Azoarcus sp. KH32C: one gene and its partner. The protein of the gene in region 1 interacts with the protein of each later gene in a pairwise test. Links are inferred from orthologs where the notes say so. Each region holds a gene or a part of one and is shown on either strand. Other genes may lie near its edges. The genes, in order: ileS and AZKH_RS13380.

Region 1 (15,817 bases):
GGGTTTCCTGACAGTACTTCAACAGGTTGGTGCCGCGCTGATAATGCTCGAGCGCCTGCTCTAGCGTGATGCTGCCGGTCTCCATCGCCTGTACGATGGATTCAAGTTCGGCGATGGCCGATTCGAAGGATGCCGGCGTGTTGGCCGTCTGTGCCATGGCTCGAAACAGGACAGGTAAAAGGGAGGAAAGTAACCGATCGCGCTACTGGCGGTCAAACTACTTCTCGCATAGAATCGCCTGCTGATTTTTTTCCGAATTTCTTGATCTTTTCATGGGAGGTTCGGGGTGTCCGACCTTGAATCCAAGGCCAAACTGTCCCCGGCGGTGTCTCAGTTGCCGGTGTCGACGTACTTCGACGAGCGTGTCTTCGAGCTTGAGAAGCGCCTGCTTTTCGACGCCGGTCCAGGGTATGTCGGTCACGAACTGATGGTCCCGGAGGTCGGCAGTTATCGCTCGCTCGAGTGGCTGGATCATTCCAAACTCCTGTTTCGCACCGATGAAGGCGTCCATCGCCTGTCCAACATCTGCCGCCATCGTCAGGCCATCATGCTCGAAGGCGCGGGCAAAACCGAACACATCGTCTGCCCGATCCACCGCTGGACCTACGACCAGCAGGGGCAATTGCTCGGCGCGCCGCATTTTCCGCAAAACCCCTGCCTGAATCTCAAGCGCGATCCGCTGGAGAACTGGAACGGACTGCTCTTCGGAGGCCCGCGCAAGGCGGGGACGGATCTCGCTGGCATGAATGTCGCGTCGGAACTCGACTTTTCGGGCTTCAAGCTCGACCGTGTCGAAATCCACCAGTGCAATTACAACTGGAAGACCTTCATCGAGGTGTACCTCGAGGATTACCACGTCGTGCCCTTCCATCCGGGGCTGGGGAATTTCGTCACCTGCGATGACCTGACCTGGCAGTTCGGAGAGTGGTACTCGGTGCAACGCGTAGGCATCACCTCGCTCGCGAAGCCCGGATCAGCGACCTATGGCAAGTGGCACCAGGCGGTGCTCGATTACTACGGCGAGAAGAAGCCCGCCCACGGTGCGATCTGGCTCACCTACTACCCCAATGTCATGGTCGAGTGGTATCCACACGTGCTCGTCGTGAGCACGCTGATTCCGACCGACGTGAACAAGACGACCAACGTCGTCGAGTTCTACTACCCGGAAGACATCGTCGAGTTCGAACGCGAGTTCGTCGAGGCCGAACAGGCCGCGTACATGGAAACCGCGATCGAGGACGACGAGATCGGTGAGCGGATGGACCGCGGACGGCTGGCGCTGCTGAAGGAAGGCCGCAACGAGGTCGGCCCTTACCAGTCGCCGTACGAGGACGGGATGCAGCACTTCCACGAGTTCTATCGCCGCATCATGGGCGAGCACCTATGATGCGGGGCTGATCACCGGCAGGGTTACGCGGAAGCGGCTGCCGGCGCCCGGCGTGCTTTCGACGTCGATTCGTCCGCCGTGCTCGGTGATGATGTCGAAGGCGGTCGTCAGTCCCAGGCCCGTTCCCTGGCCTACGGGGCGGGTCGTGAAGAAGGGTTCGAAGAGGCGCGGCAGGTGCTCCGGCGCAATGCCGCAACCGTCGTCGGCGACCTCGAACCAGACGCGCCCGGGGCCATCTTGCCCGGTCCGCAGCGTGATCTTTCCCCCGCCCTGAGGAAGCGCCTGGATGGCGTTGGCCAGCAGGGCGAGTGCAACCTGGTTGATCTGACCGGGGCGGCAGCGCACGGCCGGCAGTGCTGCGTATTCCTGCGCGATGGCGACGCCGGCGGCGAGATCAATCGTGGCCAAGCGAAGTGCGCTGGCCAGACACTCGTGGATGTCGACGGCGGCCCGGTCCGTTTGTCCCTCACGGCCGAATTCGCGCAGATCGGCAAGAATCTTGCCGACGCGGTCGAGGCCGCGGCGGCAATCGGCAAGCAGCGCCGGCGCATCGGTACGCAGGAAGTCGATATCGGCCGCATGTAATGCGCGCTGGAGCGGCGTGGTCAGTTCGGGCAGGGCTGCACACGCGTCGGCGACTGCCAGCAGCTGTTCGAGGTAGTTCTCGAAAGTCTTCAGGTTGGATCGGACGAAGCCGACGGGATTGTTGATTTCGTGCGCCATGCCTGCGGCGAGCTGGCCGATGGCGGCGAGTCGCTCCGCCTGCTGGAGGTGGGATTCGATCGTCTTCTTCGAGGTGATGTCGGAGGCGATGCCGAAATAGCCGGCGAAGCGGCCCTGCTCGTCGAAACGCGGTTTGCCGCTGACGCGGAACCATAGCAGCCGGCCGTCAGGGCCCTTGCCCGGGTATTCGAAATTGCGGAAGGGCCTGTGCTCGGCGAGAAGGCGCTTGTGCGCTTCCCAATCGACGTTGCCGAGCCGTTCACGGCTCAGGGCCTCCCAGCGCGTCTTGCCGAGGCCGACAGCCTTGGGCACGCCGGTGATTTCCTCGAATTCTCGCGAGAAATAGGTGAAGCGAAACGCGGCGTCCTGCTCCCAATACCAGTCCGAGGACATCTCCGCGTAGTCGCGGTAACGCTGCGCATCCTCGATGAGCTGGTGCAGCGCGTTCGCGTCGATCTCTGCGGCGCTGTGCGGAATTCCGGATTCCATGGCTGGATTCCTGATTGGGATTTCTCCGTCGGCTCTCTGTCCTGGCTCTCGTCGGACAGTCGGAGTGCGGCGATGTTCTGCTTAGCCCCGCAACTCGGCCGAGTGTTCCTGCGAGGCGCGGCTGATCGTGGTTTCGCCCCGACCAGGCGAGGTCGGTGCAGCAGGATGTCCGCCAGGCGTTTCGGCGCTGCGATGACGCCGCCTGATCCAGGCTTGTACGTCGGCGACGAGCGTGTAGACCACCGGGATGACAAGCAGACTGAGGAAGGTCGACGTCACCAGGCCCCCGATCACCGCGATCGCCATCGGAGCCCGGAACGAGGGATCGACGCCGAGGCCCAGCGCGATCGGCAACATGCCGGCACCCATCGCGATCGTCGTCATCACGATCGGGCGGGCGCGCTTGCTACACGCGTCGATGAGGGCATCGAAGCGCGACAGGCCGAACTCGCGTCGGGCGACGATGGCGTATTCGACGAGCAAGATGGAGTTCTTGCTTGTGACGCCCATCAGCATGATCAGGCCGATCAGCGATGGCATCGACAGTCCGCTGCGGGCAAGCAGCAGCGCGACGAAGGCGCCGCCGAGCGCCAACGGCAGGGCGGCGAGGATCGTCAGCGGTTGCGCGAATTCGTGGAAGAGCAGGACGAGCACGATGTAGATGCACAGCACGCCGGTGACCATCGCGATCGCGAAACTCTCGAACAGCGTCTGCATTTCCTGCGCGTCGCCGATCGGCTCCCAGGAGGTGCCGGGTGGCAGGTGCTGGAGGCTGGGCAGCGTGGCGATCGCCTTCTGGATTTCGCCCAGCGGGCGGTTCGTCAGTTCGATGTCGAAGTTGATGTTGCGCTTGCGGTCGAAGCGCGAAATTTCGGATGGGCCGCTTTCGACGCTGATATCGGCCACGTTGCCCAGCATCACGTTGCCGCGCTTGCCGGGGATCGGGAGGCGGGCGAGCAACTCGATGTCGGTGCGGGCGCTTTCGGGCAGCCTGACGACGATCGGGACCTGGCGCTCGGAGAGATTCAGTTTGGCCAGACTGAAATCGTAGTCGCCGCTGGTGGCGATGCGCAGCGAGTCGGCGATGGCGGCCGCAGTGACGCCGAGGTCCGCGGCTCGGGCGAAATCGGGACGGATGATGACTTCGGGGCGGACGAGGCTTGCGCTCGACGAAATGTTGCCGAGGCCGCCGATCTTGCGAAGATCCCGTTCGACGGCGTTCGCGATACGAAGAAGTGCTTCGTTGTCGTCCCCCTTCAGCGAGAATGCGTACTTCTCGCCGCCGCCCCCGAGGCCGACGCGGACGCGGACGCCGGGAAGGGCCCGCAGGCTGTCCCTCAGCTGGGCCTCAATGGCCTGCTTGGTGATCGTGCGCTGCTTGCGCGGCGTGAGGTTGATCGTCAGGGAGGCCTTCCGGACCTCGGGCGCGCCTCCGAGCGCGAAGGCGTCGGCACCCGCGCTGCCGCTGCCGATCGCCGTGTAGACCTGGACGACGTTCGGGTTGCGCGCGAGGACTGTGCGTGCCTGTTCGGCCGCCCGCAGTGTGTCCTCGAAGCGGCTTCCGGGCGGCAGCTCGATCGACACGAGGGTCTGCGACAGGTCGTCGGGCGGCATGAAGGTCGTCGGCAGGAGCGGAATCAGCGCCAGTGACCCGAGGAAGAAGCCCGTCGCGGCGATGAGCGTGAGCGCCCGATGACGCAGACAGCTCGTCACAAAGGCGAGGTACTTCTGCGTGAGCTTGCCTTGCGTCGGCACATGCGCGGTGGGGCGCAGGAGGTAGGCCGACATCATCGGCGTGAGCAGGCGCGCGACGAGCAGCGACGCGAGGATCGCGAGCGTGGCGGTCCAGCCGAACTGTTTGAAGAATTTTCCGGAGATGCCGTTCATGAAGGCGGTCGGGAGAAAGACCGCGATCAGTGCGAAGGTGGTCGCGATGACGGCGAGGCCGATCTCGTCGGCCGCTTCCATGGCGGCCTGATACGGCGACTTGCCCATCCCGAGGTGTCGGACGATGTTCTCGATCTCGACGATCGCGTCGTCGACGAGGATCCCGATGACGAGTGACAGCGACAGCAGGGTCACGACGTTGAGCGAGAAGCCGAAGTAGTCCATCCCGACGAAGGCCGGAAGAACGGAAAGCGGCAGGGCGGTGGCCGACACGAAGGTCGCACGCCAGTCCCGCAGGAAGAACCAGACGACGATGACGGCGAGGATTGCGCCTTCGACGAGCAGCCACAGCGAGCCCTTGTAGCTTTCCTCGACCGGATCGACGAAGTTGTAGGCTTCCTTGATCCGGATTCTGGGGTGGCCGGCCTGCAAGGATGCAACGACCTCGGCAACGCCGCGGGCGACTTCGATCTCGCCTGCGCCGCGTGCCCGCACGACTTCGAAACCGACGACGGGCTTGCCGTCGAGCATCGCCGTCGAACGGCGTTCGGCCACGGTGTCTTCCACGCGTCCGAGCGAGGCGAGTTCGACGCGCCTGCCGTCGCTGAGGACGATCTCCATGGCGGCCAATTGTTCCGCGCTCAGTGCGGTCGCGAGCGTCCGTACGGTTTGCTCGCTGCCGCCGAGGTCGGTGCGGCCGGCCGATGTTTCCATCTGGATGCGGCGCAGTTGGCGGGAGATGTCGGCGACGGTGACGTTGAGGGCGAGCAAGCGCTCGGGATCCAGTTCGATGCGGATTTCGCGTGCGACGCCACCGACGCGCGACACCTGGCCGACGCCGGAGACCGATAGCAGCGCCTTGGATACGGTGTTGTCGACGAACCAGGACAGGTTTTCCTCATCCAGCGTGTCGGAGGCAACGGTGTAGGTGACGATCGGCAGGCCGGACAGGTTGAAGCGCGAGATCACCGGGTCGCGAAGGTCGCCGGGCAGATCGGAGCGGATCCGCGAGAAGGCGTCGCGGACGTCGTCGATGGCCTCTTGGGTGGGTTTTTCGAGGCGGAACTCGGTCGTGATCGTCGCGACGCCGTCCTGGATCCTCGTGTAAATGTGCTTGACGCCCTGCAGCGTAGCGAGCGAGTTCTCGATCTTGCGCGCGACCTCGGTTTCAAGCTGTGAGGGCGCAGCGCCGGGCAGCGTCGCCGTGAGCACGACCATCGGCAGATCGACGTCCGGGAAGTTCTGGACCTTCATCCGGGCGAACGAAAACAGGCCGAGGATGCTCAGCATGATGAACAGCAGCACGCCTGGAACCGGGTTGCGGATCGACCAGGCCGAAACGTTCATCGTGAGATCCTCAACTCTTTTCGGGCGCGGCAGGCGGTGTGGCCGGGGCGACCTCCACCAGGTCGCCATCGTTCAAGAAACCGCCGCCGCTCTCGACGATGCGGTCCCCAGCCTCAATGCCGGACAGGATCTCCACGCGGTCTTGCTGGCGCCGACCGGTAGCGACTTTGACCTGGGCAACCCGATGGTCCTCGCCCAGGCGGAACACGAAGGAGAAGCCTTCACGCAGCATCACCGCCGATTGCGGCAGGCTCAGGCGCGATTCCTGTTTGGACCTCGCGGGAACGATTTCCCCTTTCGCGAACACGCCGGCCTTGGCTTCGGACGGGGGTAGGTCGACATAAGCGATGCCATTGCGGGTGACGGCGTCGACGGAGGGCGCAACGCTGCGCACCTTTCCGGTGATCTTCGTCCCCCCCGGGATCGTCAGGCGTGCGATGTCGCCGGGCCTGACGTCGGCGAAATCGTCCGCAGTGAGTTCTGCACGCCATTCGAGGCGGCTGCGCAGGATCAGGCGGAAGAGTTCCTGCCCGGCCTGGGGTACGCTGCCGACGGCGGCCGCTCGCGCGGAGACCAGGCCATCATCGGGAGCGGCAATACGGGTCTGGCCGACACGCACTTCGGCGAGTTTGACGCGCGCTGCCGCGAGGTCGATGCGCGAGCGCGCCGTCTGCTCCATCGTCAGGTATTGCGTGACTTGCTGCTCGCTCATCATGCCGGTCGGTTTGAAGCGACGTGCCCGGTCCGCGTTGGCCTGGGCCTCCGCGTACATGGCCCGCGCTTCCTGCAGGGCGGCACGGGCCTGGGCCAGGTCCGCCTGGATGACGTCGTCGGCGAGCACGACGAGCAACTGCCCCTTGCGTACCGTGTCGCCGACGTTGGCCTTGACCTCCGCGATGCGCAGTCCCCCGATCTCGCTGCCGATGACCGTTTCCTGCCACGCAGCGATGTTGCCGCTCGCAGTGAGCGTGTGCTCCCACGCGACGGGCTTCGGGGTGACGACCTGCACGGTCAGCGCGGGGCGAGTCGCTTCCGCAGGGGGCTCGCCCGATTTCGACGCAGTCGCGCTCTGCCCGTCACAGCCCGCGAGGACGGTGGCGGCGGCGAAGGAGGTGAGAATCGCAAACCAGTCCGAATGTGTACGTTTCATGGCAGCAAAGGGCAGCCTCGTGCGTCAAGACTGGATTCAGACGAGGCATGCCGGGTCGGCAATGCCTCACTTGGAAGCGCCTGCTCGGCCCCGCGGGGCTTGCGCGGGACCTTTCCGGAATATTTAGCCTGCTTCCGCCGACCTTGGCAACCTGCGCGTCAAAAATCGGTCGCCGGAGTATTTTCAGCCTTGCTGAAGTTCCTTCGGCAGCGGGAAGGTCACGCGCTCTGGCACGCCGTCGAGCGTGCGGACCGAGCCGCTGCTGAGCTGCTTCAGGCGGTCGATGACCGCGTCGACGAGCACTTCCGGGGCCGAGGCGCCGGCCGTGACGCCGATGCGCTTGCGGCCTTCGAGCATTGCCGGGTCGATGCCTTCGGCGTTGTCGATGAGATAGGCCGGTACGCCGCGCAGCTCGGCGACTTCGCGCAGGCGATTGGAGTTCGAGCTGTTGCGCGAGCCGACAACGAACACGACGTCAACCTGCGGCGTCATGAATTTCACGGCATCCTGGCGATTCTGCGTCGCGTAGCAGATGTCGTCCTTCTTCGGGCCGATGATGTTCGGGAAGCGTTCGCGCAGGGCGGTGACGAGGGCGGCGGCGTCGTCAATGGAGAGCGTGGTCTGCGTGACATAGGCGAGCTTGTCCGGATCGGCGACATTGAGCATCGCGACGTCCTCGACCTTTTCGACGAGGTGGATGCCGTCCTTGACCTGCCCCATCGTGCCTTCGACTTCCGGATGGCCCTTGTGGCCGATCATGACGATCTCGCGGCCCTGCTCGCGCATGCGCCCGACTTCGATATGGACCTTGGTGACGAGCGGGCAGGTGGCGTCGAAGACGCGCAGGCCGCGCTTTTCGGCCTCAAGGCGAACCGTCTGAGGCACGCCGTGGGCGCTGAAGATCACAGTGCTGCCGGTGGGGACTTCGTCGAGTTCCTCGACGAACACCGCGCCTTTCGCGCGCAGGCCTTCGACGACGAACTTGTTATGGACGACTTCGTGGCGCACGTAAATCGGGGCGCCGAAGCGCTCCAGCGCGCGCTCGACGATCTCGATCGCGCGCTCGACACCGGCGCAGAAGCCGCGCGGGTTGGCGAGCAGGATTTCGTTGGAGGTCATGCGGGGGCTCCGTTGGGGTTGGGGCCGGTAACTGTTGAAAGTTCTTAGACGACGCCGATGATGTCCACTTCGAAGCGGATCGTTTTGCCGGCGAGCGGGTGGTTGAAGTCGACGACCGCGAAGGCGTCGTTGATCTCGCGCACGAGGCCGGAGTAGCGGGTGCCGTCCGGCGCGCCGAATTCCATGATCGTCATCGCTTCGATCTCTTCCTCGGGCATGTGTTCGCGCTTGACGTGTTCGACCAGCTCCGGATTGTAGGGGCCGAAGGCGTCTTCGGGGGCGAGCGTGAATTGCTGGTGCGTGCCGACGGGGAGTCCCGCAAGCATGCGTTCGAGGCTCGGCAGCAATTCACCGGCGCCCATTTGCAGCGTGGCAGGCGTGCCTTCGAAGGTGCTGATGAGCGGCTGGCCGTTTTCGAGGGCAATGCGGTAGTGCAGCGTAACCAGGCTGTCGGGTTGGACGGATTGCGTCACGAAGGATTCTCCGGGCTAGGGGGGGTACGAGTGGCGCGAAACTGCGCCCACAGCATCAGGCCGACGCCGAGCGTGATCGCCGAGTCGGCCAGATTGAACGCCGGCCAGCCGTAACGGCCGACGTGGAAGAACAGGAAATCGACGACCGCGCCGTGCACGACGCGGTCGATGACGTTGCCGAGCGCCCCGCCGATGATGAGGCTGAAGGCGAGCGGCAGGACGACCTCGCGCTGGTGCTGGCGCACCATCGTCAGCAACCAGCCGCTGATCGCCAGTGCGAGCACGATGAAGAACCAGCGCTGCCAGCCGGAATGGTCGGCAAGGAAGCTGAAGGCGGCGCCCTGGTTGTAGACAAGCACGAGACTGAAGAAGTCCGTCACGGGCAGGCTTTCCCCGAGCTGGAAGCGCGACAGGACCAGCCACTTCGTGATCTGGTCCAGTCCGATCACGAGCGCGGCGAGTTCCAGCCAGCCGTAGAAGCGCCGCGTCAGCGGAATGCCGCCGCGCGTGGCGCGCGGGGCACTTGCGGAATCAAGCATGGGTACGGCTTTCTCCTGCGCCGGTCAGGTTGCCGTGGCAGCGGCCGCACAGTTCCGGATGATCGGCGTGGCTGCCGACGTCCTCGCGGAAATGCCAGCAACGGCCGCACTTCGCGTGCGACGAGGGCGCCGCGTCGATGCCTTCGGCCGCCTCGTCGGCGACGCGGACGAGCTCGGCGCGCGAGGTGATCAGCACGAAGCGCAGGTCTTCGCCGAGGCTCGCGAGCGCGTCGAAACGCGCACCGCTCGCGCGGACCGTGACTTCGGCCTGCAGCGAGGAGCCGATCTTGCCGTCGGTGCGCAGGCCTTCGAGCACCTTCTGGACCTGGGCGCGGGATTCGCGGATCAGTTCCCAGCGCGCGGCGCTCTCGGCGTCGCCGGCGGCGTCGGGCAGCACGTGCCAGGTGTGCAGCATCACGCTGTCTTCCACATCCTTGCCGACGATCTGCCAGATTTCCTCGGCGGTGAAGCTGAGGATCGGCGCCATCATGCGGGTGATCGCCTGCGTGATGTGCCACAGTGCGGTCTGCGCGGCGCGGCGTGCCGGCGAGTCGGCCTGCGTCGTGTAGAGGCGGTCCTTCAGGATGTCGAGGTAGAAGGCCCCCAGGTCTTCGGCAGCGAAGTTCTGTAGCGCCTGAACGATCTTGTGAAACTCGTAGCGCCCGTAGTCGACCGTGACTTGCTCCTGCAGGCGGCGGGTGAGTTCGAGTGCGTAGCGGTCGATGTCCAGCCACTCGCCGACCGGCACGCCGTTCTTCTCGATGTCGAAGTCCGCGGTGTTGGCGAGCAGGAAGCGCAGGGTATTGCGCAGGCGGCGATAGACCTCGACGACGCGGTCGAGGATCTCCTTGGAGATCGTCAGCTCGCCCGAGTAGTCGGTCGCGGCAACCCACAGGCGCAGGATTTCGGCGCCGAGCTTGTCCGAGACTTCCTGCGGCGCGACGACATTGCCTTTCGACTTCGACATCTTCTTGCCCTGGCCGTCGACGACGAAGCCGTGCGTCAGCAGGCCGTCGTAAGGCGCGCGGCCATCGACGGCGCAGCCGGTCAAGAGCGACGAATGGAACCAGCCGCGGTGCTGGTCCGAGCCTTCGAGATAGAGGTCGGCCGGCCAGCGGCTAACGTCGGCGTGCGAGCCACGCAGCACCGTCCAGTGCGTGGTGCCGGAGTCGAACCAGACGTCGAGGGTGTCGCGCATCTTGTCATATTGCGCGGCCTCAGGGCCGAGGAGTTCGGTGGGCTCCAGCTTGAACCAGGCGTCGATGCCTTCCTTCTCGACGCGCTTGGCGACTTCTTCGAGGAGTTCGAGGCTCTTAGGATGCGGCTCGCCCGTTTCCTTGTTCAGGAACAGCGGGATCGGCACGCCCCAGTTGCGCTGGCGCGACACGCACCAGTCCGGACGGTTGGCGATCATCGAGTGCAGGCGCGCCTTACCCCAGGACGGGAAGAACTGGGTCTCGTCGATGGCCTTCAGCGCGAGCTCGCGCAGCGTCGGCGCGCCGGCTTCGACCGCCTCGCGGCCGGGCAGGCGGTCCATGCCGACGAACCATTGGGTGGTCGCGCGGTAGATCACCGGCGTCTTGTGGCGCCAGCAGTGCATGTAGCTGTGCGTGAGGTTGCCCGAGGCGAAGAGGCTCCCGACTTCGGCGAGTTTCTCGATGATCTTCGGGTTGGCGTCCCACACCGACAGGCCGCCGAAGAAGGGCAGGCTTTCGTGGAACACGCCGTCGCCCTGCACGGGGTTCAGGATCTCGTCGTTGCGCATGCCGTAGCGCGTGCACGAGTTGAAGTCGTCCAGACCGTAGGCGGGCGCGCTATGCACGATGCCGGTACCGGCATCGGCCGCGACGTAGTCGCCGAGGAAGACCGGCGAGACGCGGTCGTAGAAGGGGTGGCGGAACTGGATGCGATCGAGCGCGACGCCACGGGCGGCAGCGAGCACGCGGCCTTCGAGCGAGTAGCGTTCGAGGGCGGAGGCGCGCAGTTCGGCGGCGAGGATCACGAGGCCCTTGGGCGTCTCGACCAGTTCGTACATCAGCTCGGGATGGACGTTGAGCGCCTGGTTGGACGGGATCGTCCACGGGGTCGTGGTCCAGATCACGATGTAGACCGGTTGCTCCGGCAGTGCGTCGAGGCCGAAGGCGCGCGCGAGCTTGGCGCGCTCTTCATCGGCGAGCAGGAAGCCGACGTCGATCGCGGGCGACTTCTTGTCCTGGTATTCGACTTCGGCTTCCGCGAGCGCCGAGCCGCAGTCGAAGCACCAGTTCACCGGCTTCAGGCCCTTGAACAGGAAGCCCTTGCGATACATCTCGCCGAGCGCACGGATTTCGTCGGCCTCGTTCGAAAACTGCATCGTGCGGTAGGGGTTGTCCCAGTCGCCGAGCACGCCGAGGCGGATGAAGTCCTTCTTCTGGCGCTCGATCTGCTCGCCCGCGTATTCGCGGCACAGTTCGCGCGCGCGGTCTGCGGGCAGGTGCTTGCCGTGCTGCTTTTCGATCTGGTGCTCGATCGGCAGGCCATGGCAGTCCCAGCCCGGCACGTAAGGTGCGTCGAAGCCCGCCATGGTCTTGGAGCGGACGATGATGTCCTTGAGGATCTTGTTCACCGCATGGCCGATATGGATGTCGCCGTTGGCGTACGGGGGGCCGTCGTGCAGGATGAACTTCGGACGGCCAGCCGCGGCCTTGCGGATCTTCTGATACAGCTTCTTCTGCTGCCATGCGGCGATCCAGCCCGGTTCCCGCTTGGCGAGATCGCCACGCATCGGGAAGGGGGTGTCCGGCAGGTTGAGGGTCTTGCGGTAGTCAGCCATGGTGGGTTCCGGCGGCAGGAGCCAATAGGGTCAAGTAGGATTACCAACTGGGTGGTCGGCGAACCAGGCGCGGGCGTCGGCCGCGTCCTTGGCGATCTGGGCCTTGAGGGCGTCGAGCGAGGCGAACTTGGTCTCGTCGCGCAGCTTTTTGACGAAATGCACGCGCAGGTGGGCGTTGTAGCAGTCGCGGTTCCAGTCGAAGAGATTCACTTCGAGCGTAGGGCGGCCGGCGCTCGTCACCGAAGGGCGCACGCCAATGTTCGCGACACCGGCGACCGGTGCATCGCCGAGTCCTTCGACGCTCACCGCGAACACGCCCGAGAGGGCCGGGCGGCGATGCTTCATCTGGATGTTGGCGGTCGGGAAGCCGAGCTTGCGGCCGATCTGGTCGCCGCGGATGACGCGGCCGGCGATGCTGTAGGGGCGGCCGAGCAGGCGCGCCGCATGGTCGAGGTCGCCTTCCGCAAGGGCTTCGCGCACGGCAGAGCTGGAGGCGCGTTCGCCGCCGATGTCGAGGGTGTGCATCGCTTCGACGCAGAACCCGGCGGCGGCGCCGCGCGCCTGCAGCATCGCGAAGTCACCCTGGCGGCGCGCGCCGAAGCGGAAGTCGTCGCCGATGATCAGGTGGCGCACGGCGAGGCCGCGCACGAGGATGTCGTCGATGAACTGGTCGGCCGTGAGCGCCGCGAAGCGCGCATCGAAACGGCAGACATGGACGCGATCGACGCTGCTCGCCGCCAGCAGCAGGAGCTTCTCGCGCAGCGAGGCGAGGCGGGCGGGAGCGTCGGCGGGAGAGAAGTATTCGCGCGGATGGGGCTCGAACGTGAGCACCACGGCGGGCAACTGACGTGCGCGCGCGGTATCGGTGAGCAGCTTGAGCAGCGCCTGGTGGCCACGATGCACACCGTCGAAATTGCCGATGGTGAGCACCGAGGGCTGTGCGGCGTGCTCGGGAATCCCGCGAAAGACCTGCATAACCGCCTGAAAAAAGCCGTAATTATAACGGCAACAGGGGGCTCTTGGCGCGTGCGGGCGGTCGATCCAAGCTGTTATGCGACCTTGTTGCGCCCCGCGGGCGGCGTGTCGCGGAAGTAGCGGCGTAGGCCGCGCAGGATCGCATCAGCCATCTTGTCCTGGTAGGCCTCATCGTTGAGTCGCTGCTCTTCCTCGGGATTGCTGATGAAGGCGGTCTCGACGAGGATCGACGGAATGTCCGGCGCCTTGAGCACAGCGAAGCCGGCCTGTTCGACCTGTCCCTTGTGCAGCGTGTTGATGTCGCCCAGTTCGTTCAGCACGGCCTTGCCGAGCTTGAGGCTGTCGTTGATCGTCGCGGTCTGCGAGAGGTCGAGCAGGGTGCGGGCGAGGTGGCCGTCTTGCTTGGCGAGGTTGATGCCGCCGATGAGGTCGGCCTCGTTTTCCTTTTGTGCGAGCAAGCGCGCAGCCGTGCTCGACGCGCCGCCTTCGGACAGCACGAAGACAGAGCTTCCGCGGGCGTCGGGGCGTACAAAGGCGTCGGCGTGGATCGAGACGAAGAGGTGGGCTTCGACGCGCCGGGCGCGGGATACCCGTTGTTGCAGTGGGACGAAGTAGTCGCCGTCGCGCGTCAGCATCGCGCGCATGTTCGGTTCGTTGTCGATGCGCTGCTTGAGGCGGCGCGCGATCGATAGCGTCACGTGCTTTTCGAAGCTGCCGCGCGAGCCGACTGCGCCGGGGTCTTCCCCTCCATGGCCGGGGTCGAGCGCGATCGTGATGAGGCGGTTCGCCGCGGGGCGATTGCTGCGCGCGGGTGTGTTGCGCTGTTCGGGCGGCGCTTCCTGACGGGCAGTCGTCGTCGGCGGCTGCGGATTCGGGGCTTGCGCCGCGGCGTTGCCGGGTTCGGGATTGGGCTGGCCCGCGGCGGCATCGAGCGGCGACGACTTCTGGATCAGCGCGAGCAGCGGGTCGACCGGGGTGGTCGGATAGAGGTCGAGGACGAGGCGGTGGCCGTAGTTCGCGACCGGCGCGAGCGGGAACACCTGCGGGTTGATCTCGGCCTTCAATTCAACGACCAGGCGCACGACGCCTGGGCGGTTGCGGCCGGCGCGGATCAGCTTGATGTAGGGATCGGACTCGAGGACCTTGGAGGGCAGCGACTGCAGCACGCTGTCGAATTCGACGCCTTCGAGGTCGACGACGAGACGATCCGGGTCCTTCACCAGCATGTGGGTGAACTTGAGTGGCGTCGTGCCTTCGATCGTGATGCGGGTGTATTCGGCGGCGGGCCACACGCGCACGCCCAGCACGCTGGTCGCGGCCATGCCGACGGGGCTGACGAGCAGCGTCAGGCTGGCGCCGGCGAACTTGAGCAGCTCGCGGCGGGAGATGCCCGAACGAGCGGTTACTGGGGGATCCTGTTCAGTCCCGAATGCAGTTTGCTTATGCATGTCCGTCCTGCCTCCGTCAGTGCCAGTGCTTCCATGCGCCGGCCCGCGCCGGATACTGTGAGTCGTACTTCGAGGTCCGGCGCGGCGATGTAGGGTGCGGCCTTGTCCGGCCATTCCACCAAACACACGCCATTTCCGGCGAAGTACTCGTCCAGCCCGGCTTCCAGATATTCCTCTGGGACTGCGAAGCGATAAAAATCAAAGTGATATAAGTCTAATCTAGAAACAACGTAAGGTTCAATCAAGGTGTATGTGGGACTTTTGACCTTTCCGGTGTGACCGAGTGCGCGCAAGGCGCCTCGGACGAGCGTCGTTTTGCCTGCGCCGAGATCGCCGCGCAGGTAGATGACAAGCCCGGCATGCAGCGTTGCGGCGAGCGCGGCGCCGGCTGCCTCGGTGTCGGCCTCGTTGTCGAGGTGCGCCGCGAGGGGGCTGCCGGTATTATCTGCAGGGTGAAGAATCTGGATCATCAGGAAGTCTCGTCGGAGGCTGCGGACAGCACGTCGCTGCATGGACTCGTCGCGCAGATCGGTATCTGGGCCAGCGAACTGGGTTTCGATGCCGTGGCGGTCGCGGACGTCGATCTCGCAAGCGCCGAGCCCGGGCTCGCGGCCTGGCTCGCGGACGGGTTTCACGGCGAGATGGATTATATGGCGCGGCACGGCATGAAGCGGGCGCGTCCCGCGGAATTGGTGCCGGGAACCGTGCGGGTCGTCAGCGCGCGCATGAACTATTGGCCCGATGCGGCGGAGGCGGGCGACGCGCTCGGCGATGCGAACCGTGCTTACGTGTCGCGTTACGCGTTGGGGCGCGACTACCACAAGCTGATGCGCAACCGCCTGCAGAAGCTCGCCGAGCGCATGGCTGCGGCCGCGCCGCACGGGTTTCGCGTGTTCGTCGACTCTGCGCCGGTGCTGGAAGTGGAACTCGCGAGCCGGTCGGGGCTGGGCTGGCGGGGCAAGCACACGCTGCTGCTCGATCGCAAGGCGGGCTCGTATTTCTTCCTCGGCGAAATCTTCACCGATCTCCCCTTGCCGGTTTCGCCTCCCGCCGAGCCGCACTGCGGGACCTGTCATGCCTGTCTCGACGCATGTCCGACCGGCGCGATCGTCGCCCCCTATCGTGTCGATGCCCGGCGCTGCATCTCCTATCTGACGATCGAGTTGAAGGACGCGATTCCCGAGGAGTTGCGCCCTCTGATCGGCAACCGCATCTACGGCTGCGACGACTGCCAGTTGGCGTGCCCATGGAACCGCTTTGCGCGGCTCGGGGCGGAGGCCGATTTCCAGCCGCGGCATGGCTTGGACCGGGCACGTCTGGTCGAACTGATGGCCTGGAGCGAAGCGGAGTTCATGGAGCGCATGGCCGGCAGCGCGATCTACCGCATCGGCTACGAGCGTTGGCTACGGAACCTGGCCGTGGGGCTGGGCAATGCGCCCAGTTCGCCCGAGGTGCTCGCGGCGCTGCA
Region 2 (15,417 bases), 1.7 Mb from region 1 along the record:
TTCGAGGGCGAAGCGCGCACGGTTCTCGATCGAGCCTCCGTACTGGTCGGTGCGCTTGTTCGCGCCGTCGCGCAGGAACTGATCGACGAGATAGCCGTTGGCGCCGTGGATCTCCACGCCATCGAAGCCGGCCCGGATCGCGTTGGCCGCGGCCCGGCGGAATTGCTGAACGACTTCGGCGATCTCCTCGATGCTCAGCGCGCGCGGCTGGGGCACCTCGACCTTGCCGTTATGCGTGTAGGCAAACACGTTGGGCTTGACCGCCGACGGGGCAACCGGTTGGACGCCGCCGGTGAGGTCCGGGTGCGTGATGCGGCCCACGTGCCAGATCTGGGCAACGATCTTCGAACCCGCTTCATGGACGGCTTGTGTGATCGGCTTCCAGCCTTCGACCTGCGCGTCGGAGTAGATGCCGGGCGTGGCCATATAGCCCTTGCCGATCGGGGAGACCTGCGTGCCCTCGCTGATGATCAGGCCGGCGTTGCTGCGCTGGCGATAGTACTCGACATTCATCGGGCTGCCCGGAAGGTCGCCCTTCGCTTCGTCGGCGCGGCTCCGGGTCAGGGGGGCCATCACGATACGATTCGCGACTTCGATGTCGCCGATTCGGGCGGGTTGGAAGAGCTTGAGGTTGTCGACGCCGCTGACGGCGTGGGGCAAGGGAGCGTTCATGTCGTCGGACTCCTTGGTCACGAGTTGATCGAAAAGCTCGGCCGACTCGTTCGGGTGTCCGATTGATGTCGGTCGCATTGAGGCGGATTATGATTATTCCTGATCAGGCTGAGTAGCTCCGTCAGGTGATAGTATTTATTCCTGCCAGGAATTGATGGAGCGACGATGGACCGGCTGCGTTTGATGGAAACCTTCGTACGGGTCGTCGAGACCGGCAACTTCTCGGCCGTCGCCCGCGAGGCGCGCACCACGCAGTCGGCGATCAGCAAGCAGGTGCAGGCGCTCGAAGCGCTCGTCGGCGTGCCGCTGCTGACCCGCTCGACGCGCAGTCATTCACTGACCGAGGCCGGCCAGCTTTACTACGAGCGCTGCAAGCAGGTGCTCGACACGCTCGAGGAGGCGCGGCTCGAGGTCCATCGCGCCGAGCGCGAAATCTCCGGCGTCCTCCGCGTCGCTGCTCCCGCGGCCTTCGGCCGCCTGCATATCGTGCCTCGCTTGCCTGCGTTCTATGAGCGTTATCCCCGGCTCAAGGTCGACCTGCAACTCGACGACAGCTTCGTCGATCTCGTCGTCGCCGGCGCCGATCTCGCATTCCGCGTCGGCGAATTGAAGGACAGCCGACTCGTCGCCCGCCGCATCGGCCGGGCCCATCGCGCGACGCTGGCCTCGCCCGCCTACATCGAGCGATACGGCGAGCCCCGGCAGCCCGACGATCTGCCGCGGCATAACTGTTTGATCTACACAGGCCTCGCCACGATGAACGAATGGATCTACCTCGACGCCGAGGACAAGCCACACAGCGTTCGCGTCGACGGCAATTTCCAGTCGAACAGCTCGGAGGCCATCCGCGAGGCGGTGTGTGCGGGCTTGGGCGTCTCATACTCGCCGCTGTGGGTCTTCGGTGACGACATTCGTGCCGGTCGCGTCATGCGCGTCATGACGGACTTCCGGCCGCCCTCTTTGCCCTTGAACGTCGTATTCCAGCCCGCCCGCCGGCCATCGCTGAAGATCAACTGCTTCGTCGATTTCTTCGCCGACGCGTTCAGCCGGGACCCCGACATCGCGCAAATGCTTGGTGCCTCGGCCTAAAGCACGAGCCGCCGACGCCCTTCAACCAAATCGTTCTTGACATCTTTCTTCTCGCGATATTAAATAAACCAACTTGATTTATTAATAAGCCCCGTCAATGAGCGGGACAGCGAGGAGACGAGCATGGCAACTGCCCAAATCGGGCGCGGCCGCAACTCCGTGCGGCTGCGGCGCTACAACGAACGCCTGCTGTTGCAGGTATTGCGCCGTTCCGGGGAGGCCTCGAAGGCCGACCTCGCGCGCCGCACCCACCTCACCAGCACCGCAATCGGCGGCATCATCCAGTCCCTCGAAGAGAGCGAGCTGATCGTCTATACGGGCCGCCGCACGGAAGGACAGCGCGGCCAGCCGGCGACACTGATCGACCTCAACCCGAAGGGCGCCTTCGGCATCGGCGTGCGTCTCGACCGCGACTCGATCGAGACGGCGCTGCTGGATTTCGGCGGCCAGATCCTGGCTCGCCGTGTACATGAAGGCACGCTGCCCTCGCCGGACGAGACGCTGAAGCTGGTGCTCGAGGACATCGAGGAAGTGCTGAAGGCGATCACGCCTGACGAGCGCGAGCGCCTGGCCGGGATCGGCGTGGCGCAACCGTTCAACCTCGGTGCGTGGCTGCGCGAGCTGAATCTGCAGAACCCGGACTTCCGCGCGTGGGACGACGTCGACTTCGCCTTCGAGCTCGGCGAGGCGGCCGGCCTGCCGGTTTTCAGCGAAAACGACGGCAACGCGGCTGCGATCGCGGAACTCTTCTATGGCTGTGGCCGCGAGTTCGACGATTTCATCTATGTCTTCATGGGCCCGGTCATCGGCTGCGGCGTCGCCCTCAATGGGGACTGTCTGCGCGGCGTGACCGGAAACGCGGGCGACATCGCCGTGATGCCCGTCCCGCCGAGCCGCCTGCCGTCCGCGCAGGCGCCAAAAGGCAAGTGGGACCTGCTGTTGTCGCGCGCCTCGCTCAGTGCATTAGGTCGGCATTTGCGCCATTCGGGCGCCGAAGTGAATTGCCACGCGGATCTGGAACGCCACATCCGCGCCCACCACCCGGCCGTCGAGGAATGGGTCGAAGACTGCATCGATGCGCTGGCGCCGGCCGTGCGTTCCGCGCTGTGCATTCTGGACGTGCCGGTCGTCGTGTTCGACGCCGACGTCGATGCGGGTCTCGTCGATCTGCTGCGGCGCCGGCTCGCGCAGGCTCTGGCCGACACCGCACCCGAAGCGCGTGGCGTGCCGGAACTGGTCCGCGGCTCCTTCGGCTCGGATGCGGGTGCGATCGGCGCCGCGAGCCTGCCCATGTTCTTCAGCTTCTCGCCGCGTGCCGAACTTCTCGGCAGCGGCGCCAAATCGACGGAGGAAATGCGCGATGGCGAATGATTCCACCCGCCGCCCCGTGCTCGAAATGCGCGGCATCTCGAAGACCTTTCCCGGCGTGCGTGCGCTACGCGACGTGTCGCTGACGCTTTATCCCGGCGAGGTCCATTCGCTGATGGGCGAAAACGGCGCCGGCAAATCGACGCTGATGAAGATTCTTTCGGGCGCCTACCAGGCCGACGACGGCGGCGAGATCCGCATCGACGGAGAGCCGGTCGTGATCGACGGTCCTCTGGCAGCGAAGGCGCTGGGGGTCGCGGTGATCTACCAGGAACTCACGCTATGCGCGAGCCTGACGGTAGCCGAAAATATCTACCTCGGTCGCGAATTGCGCACCAGCGGCCGCATCGACCGCCACGCGATGGAAGCCGGATGCGCCGACATCCTGACCCGGCTCGGCGCCACCTTCGGCCCGCGCACGCTCGTCGCCGACCTGTCGATCGCGGAGCGCCAGCTCGTCGAGATCGCCCGCGCGATCCACGCAAACGCCCGCATCCTTGTGATGGACGAGCCGACGACGCCGCTGTCCTCGCGCGAAACCGACAAGCTCTTCGACCTGATCCGCCAACTGCGTGCCGACGGCCTTGCGATCGTCTATGTGAGCCACCGCATGGCGGAGATCTACGAGCTGTCGGACTGCGTGTCGGTGCTGCGCGACGGCACCTATGTCGGCACACTCGACCGTAGCGAGCTGTCGGCGGATTCGCTCGTCCAGATGATGGTCGGACGCGATCTCTCGGGCTTCTACAAGAAGGACCACAAGGCCTACGAACCCGGTGCCGTGGTGATGTCGGTGCGCAACATGCGCGACGACCGGCGCGTGCGCGGCTGCAGCTTCGACCTGCATGCGGGCGAAGTGCTGGGCATCGCCGGTCTCGTCGGAGCCGGACGCACCGAACTTGCGCGCCTGATCTTCGGCGCCGACGAGCGGACCGGCGGCGAGCTCGTCGTCGATGGCATCCCGGTTCGGCTGAAGACGCCGCTCGACGCGATCCGCGCGGGTGTCGTGTATCTGACTGAAGACCGCAAGGGCCGCGGCCTCTTCCTCGACATGAGCGTGCGCGACAACATCAATGTGTGCGCCTGCTCGGACGACGCCCGCCCCGGCGGCATGCTGAACCTGGCGAAGGCGCGCGAGCGGGCGAAGGCCGCGATCCGCGATCTCGCGATCCGGGTGCCGAACGCACGCGTGAACGTCGGCGCGCTGTCCGGTGGCAACCAGCAAAAGGTGCTGCTCTCGCGCCTGCTGGAGATCAAGCCCCGCGTGCTGATCCTCGACGAGCCGACGCGTGGTGTCGACATCGGCGCCAAGTCCGAGATCTACCGGATCATCAACGATCTCGCCAACCGCGGCGTCGGCGTGATCGTGATTTCGAGCGAACTGCCGGAAATCGTCGGCACCGCTGACCGCGTGCTCGTGATGCGCGAAGGCGAACTCGTCGGCGAGCTGGGCGGCTATTCCGGCGCCCCGATTACCCAGGAAGCCATCATCGAGTTGGCCACCGGGGCCAGCCCCCAGACCCTGCCGCAGGCCGCCTGAACGGCATCCTCCACAAGAAAGAGCAGGAATGACACCCATGGAGAAGACAATGAGCAACGCCCCCGCCTCAACCCCCAGCTCCCTCGCCGGTTCGCCGCGAGCCGCCGTTCAATCGACGCCGCGCGAGCGCTTTCAGTCCCTGATGCGCGCCGTCGGCATGCTGCCGGTCCTGATCCTGCTGGCCGTGGGATTCGGGATGCTCGCCGAGGGCTTCCTCACCGCGCAGAACATCTCCATCATCGCGCAGCAGGCATCGATCAACATCGTGCTCGCCGCGGGCATGACCTTCGTGATCCTGACCGCCGGCATCGATCTGTCGGTCGGCTCGGTGCTCGCCGTCGCCGCGGTGCTCGCGGTAATGACCTCCACGATACCTGGCGGCGGCGTGCTCGGCATCCTCGCCGGGCTTGGCGCGGGGCTCGCGTTCGGTCTGCTCAACGGCAGTCTCGTCGCCTTCGCGAAGCTCCCGCCCTTCATCGTCACGCTCGGCGCGCTGACTGCGGTCCGCGGCATCGCACGGCTGATCGGCAACGACCAGACCGTCTTCAACCCCGACCTGCCCTTCGCCTTCATCGGCAACGACAACCTGCTCGGCGTGCCCTGGCTGGTGTGGATCGCCGCTGCGGTGATCGCCGCATCATGGTTCATCCTGCGCCGCACGGTGCTGGGACTGCACGTCTACTCGGTCGGCAGCAATCCTGAAGCGGCGCGCCTGTCCGGCATCAAGGTCTGGAAAGTGCTGCTCTTCGTCTATGCGATGTCGGGCCTGCTCGCTGGTCTCGGCGCGGTGATGACCTCGGCGCGCCTGCTCGCGGCGAACGGGCTGCAGCTCGGCCAGTCCTACGAGCTCGACGCGATCGCCGCGGTGATTCTCGGCGGCACGAGCTTCGTCGGCGGTGTCGGTTCGATCGTCGGTACGTTGATCGGTGCGCTGATCATCGCGGTTCTGACCAACGGCTTGGTGCTGCTCGGCGTCTCGGACATCTGGCAATACATCATCAAGGGTCTCGTGATCATCGGCGCCGTCGCGCTCGATCGCTACCGCCAGAGCGGCGCCCGCACCTGAGACCGCAGCTCGGCCTCCCCCAACCCCAACGCATTCATCAAGCCGCCCCCGGATTCCGGCCCCGGGGCGCGGCCAGACACAAGGCCGGATTCAGGAGACATTCCATGTTCCACCGCAAGGCACTCGTCGCCGGCATCGCGCTGGCCCTCGTCACCGGCGCCAGCCAGGCACGCGAAATCAAGTCCGTCGGCGTCACCGTCGGCTCGCTCGGCAACCCCTTCTTCGTCACGATCGCCAAGGGCGCGGAAGCGAAGGTCAAGGAGCTGAACCCGAACGCGAAGGTCATCACCGCGTCGGCCGATTACGATCTCAACAAGCAATTCACGCAGATCGACAACTTTATCTCCGCGGGCGTTGACCTCATCCTGCTCAACGCAGCCGACGCCAAGGCGATCGAGCCGGCAGTGCGCAAGGCGCAGAAGGCCGGCATCGCGGTGATCGCAGTCGATGTCGCCGCCGCCGGTGCGGATGCGACGGTGCAGACCGACAACGTGCAGGCGGGGAAGATCGCGTGCGAGCACATCGTCAAGCGCCTGAACGGCCAGGGTAACGTAATCATCCAGAACGGGCCGCAGGTGTCGGCCGTCGTCGATCGCGTGAAGGGCTGCAAGGGCGTGTTCGCCGCCACACCCGGCATCAAAGTCCTCTCCGACGACCAGGACGGCAAGGGCTCGCGCGAAGGCGGCATGAACGTGATGCTCGGCCACCTGACGCGCTTCCCGAAGCTCGACGCCGTCTTCACGATCAACGACCCGCAGGCGATCGGCACCGACCTCGCCGCGCGCCAGTTGAAGCGCAAGGGCATCGTGATCACGTCCGTCGATGGCGCGCCCGACATCGAGAACGCCCTCAAGTCCGACACCCAGGTCGAAGCCTCGGCGAGCCAGGATCCGTGGGCGATGGCGCAGCAGGCGGTGGTGATCGGCAACGACGTGCTCAACGGCAAGAAGCCCGCGAACCCGATGGTGCTGATCCCCTCGACGCTCGTCACGCGCGACAACGTGTCCGGCTACAAGGGCTGGTCCTCGCCCCGCTAACGCCTCCCATCCACCTCCTCCACGGTTCCCCATCATGTTCCTCGTTTGCGGCGAAGCTCTGTTCGACGTCTTCATCGGTTCCGAGACCGACAACGCCCTGCATCTGGACGCGCGCCCCGGCGGCTCGCCCTTCAACGTCGCCATCGGGCTCGCGCGCCTCGGACAGCGGGTCGCGTTCCTGAGCGGAATCGCGAAGGACATGCTGGGCGACCGGCTCGTCCGGACGCTCGCCCGCGAGGGGGTGGATACGCGGCCCTGCCCGCGCTTCGACGCGCCGACCACGCTCGGCATGATCGAGCTCGACGCGGCCGGCGTGCCGCACTACGCCTTCTACGGCAACGGCGCCGCCGACCGGCTGCTGTCGGCGGCGCAACTGCCCGAGCTGGACGACGACGTCCGCGCGATCCACGTCGGCTCCTATGCGACGGCGGTGGAGCCCGTCGCGAGCGCGCTCGAGACCTTGCTGCGACGCGAGCGCGACCGCCGGCTGATCGCCTACGATCCGAACGTGCGGCTCAACGTCGAGCCCTCGCTGGAGCGCTGGCACGAACGGGCCGACACGCTGGCAGGCCTCGCGCATCTCGTGAAGATCAGCGACGAGGACCTGCACCTGCTATACGGCGAGATTGACGAGGCGGCGCTCGCAGCACGGTGGCTCGCCGCCGGGGCGAAGCTCATCGTCGTCACGCGCGGCGCGGACGGGGCCAGCGCGTGGAACGCGATCGGGCGCACGGACGTGCGGGCGCCGCGGATCACTGCCGTCGATACCGTAGGCGCCGGCGACACCTTCCAGGCCGCGATGCTGTCCCATCTCGCCGAAACCGACCGGCTCGAGCCCGCGGCGCTCGCCGCGATGGATGCCGACGCCCTCACCCGCCTCCTCGACTTCGCTGCACGCGCCGCGGCAATCACCTGTTCGCGGCGGGGAGCGGACATGCCGCGACGGGCGGAACTCGGCAACGCCTGCTAGACGACCATTGCATTAATCGGGAGCAGCACCTACCGTAACATCATGGCATAGACAGGCTTGACGCACGATGACGAAGGCCGGCATCGAAATCTCGCGTCAAAGTGCCGCTGCTGCAATCGAAACGCTTCGCAGCACCCGGGACGGCCTTGCGGCCGCGGAGGCCGCTCGGCGGCTGAGCGAATTCGGTCCGAACCGCATCGAGGCCGCGCCCCGCACGCCGCCGTGGCTGGGGCTCATGCGCGAGTTCACCCATTTCTTCGCCCTCGTCCTGTGGGTCGCCGCCGGACTTGCCCTTGCCGCCGAGCGCTTCAGCCCCGGACAGGGCATGATGAAGCTCGGTTTCGCGATCGTCGGCGTCATCATCATCAACGGCCTGTTCGCCTTCTGGCAGTCGTATCGGGCCGAACGCGCGCTCGCCGCGCTCGGGCGGTTGCTGCCCTGCGAGGTCGATGCGATCCGGGACGGCAGTCCGGTTCCGGTGCCGGCACAGGAACTGGTGCCCGGCGACGTCATCCTTCTCGCCGAGGGCGCGAGGGTTCCGGCGGACTGCCGGATCATCGAGGCCTGGGGGCTGCGGGTCGACCTGGCGACGCTCACCGGAGAATCGTTTCCAAAGGCCCGCAACGAGAAGGCCGATGCCGGCGACGACGCGCTGGCCGCGCATAACCTCTTGCTCGCCGGCACCCTCATCGTCTCGGGCGAATGCCGCGCCATCGTTCATGCCACGGGGATGGACACCGAGTTCGGCCGCATCGCGCACCTGACGCAGGCGCTCGGCGACGAGGAGTCGCCCTTGCAGAGCGAGATCCGGCGCGTGTCGCGGCTCGTGGCCTTTCTCGCGCTCGCCCTCGGCGCGCTCTTCTTCTTCGCCGGACAGATGAGCGGAATGCCTTTCTGGGCGAGCTTCATGTTCGGGATCGGCATCATCGTCGCCAATGTGCCGGAGGGACTGCTGCCGACGGTGACTCTTTCGCTGGCGCTCGCGACGCAGCGCATGGCGAAGCGGAACGCCCTGGTGCGCCATCTCCCGGCAGTCGAAACGCTGGGAAGCGCGACGGTGGTCCTCACCGACAAGACCGGCACGCTCACGCAAAACCGGATGAGTGTCCGGGAGTATTTCGTAGGGGGCCGTCACGCCCTCACGGCGCGGCGCTGGCCCACGCAGGCGGATATCGAACTGCGGTCGGTGGCGCGGCATTGCCACAGCCTGAAATTCCTGCCGGACGGACCGCGCGGCGATTCGATGGAAGTCGCCTTGTGGCAATTCGCCGGCAACGGACCCGACGAGGAACGGATCGGCGAGATCCCCTTCGACGTGGAGCGAAAGCGTATGTCGGTCGAGACGCGCGACAGCGAGGGACGCCGAAACCTCTGGTGCAAAGGGGCTCCCGAGACGATCCTCCCGCTATGCACGTCCTGGTTCGACCGCGGAGCCGGGCGGGAGCTGGACGACGTGGCGCGCGAACGCTTCCGGCAGGCGCACGAAAACATGGCCGACCGCGGGTTGCGCGTGCTCGCCCTCGCATGGCGTCCGCTCTCCGACGGGCAGCCGGCGGCAGAAGAGGAGCTCCGGCTGTGCGGCCTCGTCGGACTCGAAGACCCGCCGCGGCCCGATGTCCATGAAGCCGTCATGCGCTGCAGGGGCGCCGGGGTCAAGGTCGTGATGGTCACTGGGGATCACCCCCGCACTGCGCTGGCCATTGCGCGTGAGGTGGGCATCGCAGGACTCGATGCGCCCGTGGTCCTGCTCGGCGAACAGGTCCGCACGATGCCGCCCGCGCAGTTGCAGCTCGCCCTCGACGCGCCCGAAATCATCTTTGCGCGCGTCACTGCGGAACAGAAAATGCTCGTCGTAAAGGCGCTGAAGCGCAAGGGCGAGGTGGTGGCGGTGACCGGTGACGGCGTGAATGATGCGCCGGCCCTGAAGGCCGCCGATATCGGCATCGCGATGGGACTCTCGGGCACCGATGTGGCCCGCGAGGCCGCCGACATCGTCCTGCTCGACGATCATTTCGCGACCATCGTCAGCGCGATCGAAGAAGGCCGCGCGGTGTACGAAAACATCCGCAAGTTTCTGACCTACATCCTGACCTCGAACATTCCGGAGATCGTTCCGTATCTGGCCTTCGTGCTGTTCCGGGTTCCCCTGCCCCTTACGGTGATCCAGATACTCGCGGTGGACCTCGGTACTGACATGCTCCCCGCCCTGGCGCTCGGCGCGGAAAAGCCCCAGCCCGATACGATGAAGCGAATGCCGCGCGCGAGGGACGAACGATTGCTGTCGCCGGGGCTCCTCGCGCGGGCTTACCTGTTTCTCGGCCCCCTCGAAGCCTTCGCGGCAATGGCGGCATTCTTCTACGTGCTTGAGGACACGCGGCCCGACGCCGGGGTCCTGTCGCCGGCCGATACCAACTACCTCGCGGCGACGACGGCCTGCCTCGCGGCGATCGTGCTGACGCAAATGGTCAACGTGTTCGTCTGCCGGCACGCGCAGCTCCCCGCCTGGCATTTTCCGCTCCGCGGCAACCGCCTGCTGCTTTCGGGGCTTGCACTCGAAATCACCCTGCTGCTGGCGATCGTCTATACGCCGTGGGGCAATCGGCTCTTCGGCACCGCGCCGCTCGGCGTCGATGTCTGGCTGTACATGTTGCCCTTCGCGATGCTACTCGGCATCGCCGAGGAAGCCCGGAAATGGTGGTTCCGAAGGCGAGCAAGCCGGCCTAAGGCACCAGTTCGTCGAGCTCCGGAAGCATGACCACGCTTTCCTGCGCGGTCGGTTCGTTGCGCACACCGACGAACACAGCCGGCGTCTTGCCACGATTGACGGCGACATGGGGCACATTGGCCGGGATGAAGAGGAAGTCGCCCGGGCGCGCAATCTCGCGGTGTTCGAGCCGATCGCCCGTGCACAACTCGACCTCTTCGCCGCTCATCAGGTAGAAGGCGGACTCGTGGTAGCGGTGTAGGTGCGCCCGCGTCCGGCCTTCCGGCGGGAGCGTGACGATACCGAGGAACACCACTTCCGAGCCGACCGTCTCGGCGCTGATTCCGGGCGCGTAGACGGACCCTTGCTTGCTGACATAGCTCTCCGCGCCCTGGACTACGCTGCCGTGCTTCGAAGTCGCCACCATGATCGCGCCCTCCTCTATGTGCCTCCCGGCTTCTCAGAATATAGGCGAGGCTGGCCAGATTTCCCTGTGCGCCCGGCGTTCCGGGTTCGAGGCGGGCGCCACTTACAATCCTGCACAAAAAGGCGTGCACGGCAGACGTCGCGAAAACGTTGACTGGTTGACCACACAGGAGGCCAATCATGCGTCGCTACTTCTGGGGTTTGCTCATCGCCATCGCGCTCAGCGGCTGCGTCGTGGCCCCGGCGGGCTATGACTACTACAGCGATCCTGGCCCTTACTACGGTGGTCCGGCCCCTTACTACTACACCCCCTACTCCGTCTGGGGCGGCGGTTATTACTACTACGGCGACGGACACCGTCCGTGGCGTCACCGCTACCGCGGCTACGGTCGTGACTGAGGTCCGGGCCCAGCCGGGCGTTGCCAGATCAGTCTTCCGTTCCTGCTGACTTCGCGGATGCGATGGAGCGGAACGCGATGGGCAAAGCCCTCTTCGTCCGCGATCAGGCAGGAGAACCGGTCGCCCGGTTCGAAAGAGACTTGGTTGAGCGGGACCCGGATGATGCGGTCGGCCACGCGGTCGTAGTAACCGATGACGATCTTGCCGCGCCCGAAGCCGGGATCCCAGCGAATGCGACTGAGAAGTTCGTGAATGGGTGTCATCGTCGGCCTCTACCCCTGCCGCTTCGACCTCCGCGGACAACAGACGTTAGCGCCGCGCGTGGGCTCGAGACGGCGCATGACCGCATGCCTGAACATCGGCTTACAAGTTGCGACCAATGAGCTGAGGTGCAAGGGGTCGAACAAGCATGACCAAGGAAACGGAGACGATCATGACTCGCTTGATCATTGGAATGCTGGCCGCCGCGCTGCTCACCGGGTGCGTGGTCGTGCCGGCCGGATACCACTACCGGGATGACCCGTCCTGGTACAGGCACCGCGATTGGGACGACCGTCACCATCGCTACGGCTACCCGGACTATCGCTACGGGCCGTAAACGGCAAAGCCCCGCCGCCGCGAACCGGGGCGGGGCAATCCGGATGGGTCTTCAGGCAGCGGTGCGCGCGGCAGCGATCAGGCCGAGCGTCGAAGCGTCGTGCGCGCTCGTCTGATCGCCTGCCAGTTCGGCGGCGATGCGGCTCGCGATCTGCTTGCCGAGTTCGACGCCCCACTGGTCGAAGGCGTTGATGCCCCAGATCACGCTCTGAACGAAGACTTTGTGCTCATAGAGCGCGATTAGCGCGCCCAGCGAGCGCGGCGACAGGTCGGGCAGCAGCAACGTGTTGCTCGGGCGGTTACCCGGGAAGACACGATGCGGCACCAAGGCTTCGAGCGCCTCGCCTGAAAGTCCGCCCGCTGACAGTTCCGTACGGACTTCGTCGGCCGTCTTGCCCACCATCAGCGCCTTGCTCTGCGCGATGCAGTTGGCGAGCAGCAGGCGATGGTGATCAGCGAGCTTATGGCTCGCAGCGAGGGGCGCGATGAAGTCGACCGGGATCAGGTCCGTGCCCTGGTGCAGCAGCTGGAAGAAGGCGTGCTGGCCATTGGTGCCGGGCTCGCCCCAGATCACCGGGCAGGTCGCCGTTTCGACCGGCTTGCCGTCACGCGTGACCGACTTGCCGTTGCTCTCCATCTCGAGTTGCTGCAGGTAGGCCGGCAGACGCGCGAGGGCTTGGGCGTAGGGCGCGATCGAGATGCTTGACGAATCGAAGAAGCTGCGGTACCAGACGCCGAGCAGGCCGAGGACGACCGGCATGTTCGCGTCGAGCGGGGCTTCGACGAAATGGCAATCCATCGCGTGGGCGCCGTCGAGCAGCGCATTGAAGTTGTCGCGGCCGACGTAGATCGCGATCGGCAGGCCGACCGCCGACCACATCGAGTAACGACCGCCGACCCAGTCCCAGAAGCCGAACATGTTCGCCGTGTCGATGCCGAAGGCGGCGACGCGCTCGGCATTGGTCGAGACGGCGACGAAATGCTTCGCGACATCGGCCTCCGCCGCGCCGCTCGCGAGGAACCACGCGCGAGCAGTCGCCGCGTTGGTCATCGTCTCGATCGTCGTGAAGGTTTTCGATGCGACGATGAAGAGCGTCCGGCGCGGATCGACCTTCGCCAGCACGCCCGCCAAATGATCGCCGTCGATGTTCGACACGAAATGCATCGTCAGCCGCTCGTGCCCGCAGGCGGCAAGCGCCTGGCAAGCCATCGCTGGCCCAAGGTCGGAGCCGCCGATGCCGATATTGACGACGTCGGTGATCGATTCTTTCGTGTAACCGCGCCACTCGCCGCTGCGCACCGCCTCGGCGAACGTGCCCATGCGCTCGAGCACCTCGCGCACGGCAGGCATCACGTCCTGGCCGTCGACTTCGATCGGGGCTGCGCTGCGGTCGCGCAAGGCAACGTGCAGGACCGCGCGGTCTTCGGTCGTATTGATGCGGCGTCCGGCGAACATCGCGGCGCGGGCGGATTCGAGCCCGCGTTCGCGCGCAAGGCCGATCAGCAGGTCCATCGTGCGCGCGTCGATACGGTTCTTCGAGTAGTCGAGGAATAGTCCGGATGCGCGCAGCGAGAAGCGTTCGAAGCGCTCGGCGTCGGCCGCGAAAAGTTCGCGCATGTGTCGGTTGCCGACTTCGTCGCGATGCGCAGCCAAAGCCAGCCAGGCGGGAGAATTCGTCAGATTGCTCATGTCAGTTTTCGAAACCGCGGATGCGCTTGTCGCGCAGGGTTTGCTTGGTGCGTTCGAGCCGCTTGATGAGTTCGGGGCCGCTCGCGAGCGCGACGCTCACGGAGAGCACGTCGATGATCGCGAGATGCGCGATGCGCGAGGTCATCGGCGCATAGACGTCCGGATCCTCCGGTACGTCGGCCGCGAGCACGACGTTGGCGACGCGCGACAGTGGCGAGCCGCTGGCTGTGATCGCGATCACCCCTGCGCCGGCATCGCGCGCGAGTTCGCAGGCTCGAATGAGTTCCGGGGTCCGGCCGCTTGCGGAGATGGCTACGACCACGTCGCCCTCCTCGAGCAGCGTCGCGGCCATGCCTTGCGTGTGCGGATCGGCGTAGGCGACCGATGGAATCCCGAACCGGAAGAACTTGTGCTGCGCATCGGTCGCGACGATACCAGAATTGCCGACACCATAAAATTCCATGCGTCCGGCACGAGTAATCAGCTCGACGGCGCGTTCCAGCCGCACCGCGTCGAGCTGATTGCGCACGCTGATCAGCGCCCCGATCGTGCGATTGAAGACCTTGGGTGCGACTTCGTCGAGCGTGTCGTCGGGACCGACGTCGCGGTGTACATAAGGCACACCGCTCGCGAGGCTCTGCGCGAGGCGCAGCTTGAAGTCCTTGAAGCCGGTGAACCCCAGCGCATTGACGAAGCGCGCGACCGTGGGCTGGCTGACGCCGACGCGATAGGCGAGTTCGGCGATCGAGATGTTGAGCACTTCGTTCGGGCGCCCGAGCACGAATTCCGCGACGGCGCGTTCGGACTTGCGCAGGTCGCCAATGCTCGCCTCGATGCGTCCGAGCAGCGCACTCGTCTGGCGGAGGTCGGCATCGCCCGAGCCGTGCTCGGGCGGGGTATTGATCGGTAGGTCGTCCATGTCCGTAACCTTTGTCTCCGGTGTCCGTGGCGGCTCGTCACTCGGCGGGGCTGAAGAATACCTGCGTCGGGGCCGCATTTTGTCTCAGAAGTGCTGCAATCGGTTGCAGCAAGTGATCGTCCCGCTCCGCGGCCTGCTCGATCACCGCCGCCTTGCGTGGCCCGTTGATCTGCACGATGACGTTGCGGGCGTCGAGCAAGGCCGGCAGCGTCAAGCTGATGCGCGCATGCGGCGCCGCGGGCGGGGTCGTTGCGGCGAGCAACGGCGCTCCCGGGGAAAGCAGCTCTTGGAGCCCGTCGATGCCTGGGAAGAGCGACGCGAAATGACCATCTTCGCCCATGCCCAGGACGACAACGTCGATCGGTCGCGGCAAGTCGCGGAGGCGTTCGGCGCAGGCGACGAGACCCGCGGCGGGCGTCTCTTCACCGCCATAGAGCGGAACGAAGCGCGCCTCGGCGGCCGGCCCGCGCAACAGGTTCGCCTGAATCAAGCCCGCATTGCTGTCCGGATGATCCGCCGGCACCCAGCGTTCGTCGGCCAGGGTCACCGTCACCCGCGACCAGTCGAGCTTGCGCTGGCCGAGGGAGCGCAGAAACGGCAGCGGGCTGCGCCCGCCCGACACGACGAGACTTGCTTCGCCCCGCCGCCCGATCGCATGGCGCAGCATCGCCGCGACTCGGTCGGCGAGCGCCGCGGCCATCGTGGCGTTGTCGTCGAACACGTTCTGCCGGATGTGGCGCGGCAGTTGCAGTTCCATGGTGGCCACCATCGTCGTCATGATCAGGAATCCTGCAGCCAGGCGAGGCCGTCGCGGCCCACGAGGGCGCTGGAGGCGGCGGGGCCCCAGGTGCCTGCAGTGTATGGACGTGGCGGCGTGGGGTCCTGTTCCCAACCTTCGAGGATCGGTTCGATCCAGCGCCACGCGGCGTCGAGTTCGTCG

The links.
Region 2: the proteins of ileS (region 1) and AZKH_RS13380 interact in binary tests that used the Escherichia coli proteins (3 or more experiments, as listed by UniProt). The link is inferred for Azoarcus sp. KH32C from one-to-one orthologs.

Annotation. Positions count from the first base shown.
Region 1 is NC_020516.1:1,307,589-1,323,405, forward strand. Bases 8,907-12,247 are described here. They hold ileS (isoleucine--tRNA ligase), read right to left. Parts: upstream 11,927-12,247; coding sequence 9,107-11,926; downstream 8,907-9,106. Other genes in these bases: lspA (signal peptidase II), read right to left, coding at 8,907-9,114; AZKH_RS05905 (bifunctional riboflavin kinase/FAD synthetase), read right to left, coding at 11,957-12,247. In the rest of the region: AZKH_RS05860 (exodeoxyribonuclease VII small subunit), read right to left, coding at 1-157; AZKH_RS05865 (aromatic ring-hydroxylating dioxygenase subunit alpha), read left to right, coding at 287-1,387; AZKH_RS05870 (nitrogen regulation protein NR(II)), read right to left, coding at 1,382-2,599; AZKH_RS05875 (efflux RND transporter permease subunit), read right to left, coding at 2,681-5,833; AZKH_RS05880 (efflux RND transporter periplasmic adaptor subunit), read right to left, coding at 5,844-6,983; ispH (4-hydroxy-3-methylbut-2-enyl diphosphate reductase), read right to left, coding at 7,167-8,102; AZKH_RS05890 (peptidylprolyl isomerase), read right to left, coding at 8,147-8,575; more of lspA, read right to left, coding at 8,572-8,906; more of AZKH_RS05905, read right to left, coding at 12,248-12,901; AZKH_RS05910 (N-acetylmuramoyl-L-alanine amidase), read right to left, coding at 12,976-14,349; tRNA (adenosine(37)-N6)-threonylcarbamoyltransferase complex ATPase subunit type 1 TsaE, read right to left, coding at 14,304-14,819; tRNA epoxyqueuosine(34) reductase QueG, read left to right, coding at 14,802-15,817. UniProt on the Escherichia coli protein: Catalyzes the attachment of isoleucine to tRNA(Ile). As IleRS can inadvertently accommodate and process structurally similar amino acids such as valine, to avoid such errors it has two additional distinct tRNA(Ile)-dependent editing activities.
Region 2 is NC_020516.1:3,057,374-3,072,790, forward strand. Bases 4,865-7,805 are described here. They hold AZKH_RS13380 (ABC transporter substrate-binding protein), read left to right. Parts: upstream 4,865-5,839; coding sequence 5,840-6,772; downstream 6,773-7,805. Other genes in these bases: AZKH_RS13375 (ribose ABC transporter permease), read left to right, coding at 4,865-5,735; AZKH_RS13385 (carbohydrate kinase), read left to right, coding at 6,807-7,742. In the rest of the region: AZKH_RS13355 (alkene reductase), read right to left, coding at 1-672; AZKH_RS13360 (LysR family transcriptional regulator), read left to right, coding at 838-1,761; AZKH_RS13365 (ROK family transcriptional regulator), read left to right, coding at 1,885-3,132; AZKH_RS13370 (sugar ABC transporter ATP-binding protein), read left to right, coding at 3,122-4,669; more of AZKH_RS13375, read left to right, coding at 4,719-4,864; AZKH_RS13390 (cation-transporting P-type ATPase), read left to right, coding at 7,810-10,497; AZKH_RS13395 (cupin domain-containing protein), read right to left, coding at 10,463-10,873; AZKH_RS13400 (hypothetical protein), read left to right, coding at 11,053-11,271; AZKH_RS13405 (DUF504 domain-containing protein), read right to left, coding at 11,256-11,534; AZKH_RS13410 (hypothetical protein), read left to right, coding at 11,705-11,869; pgi (glucose-6-phosphate isomerase), read right to left, coding at 11,921-13,558; transcriptional regulator HexR, read right to left, coding at 13,560-14,477; pgl (6-phosphogluconolactonase), read right to left, coding at 14,515-15,255; zwf (glucose-6-phosphate dehydrogenase), read right to left, coding at 15,258-15,417. UniProt on the Escherichia coli protein: Part of the ABC transporter complex RbsABC involved in ribose import. Binds ribose. Also serves as the primary chemoreceptor for chemotaxis.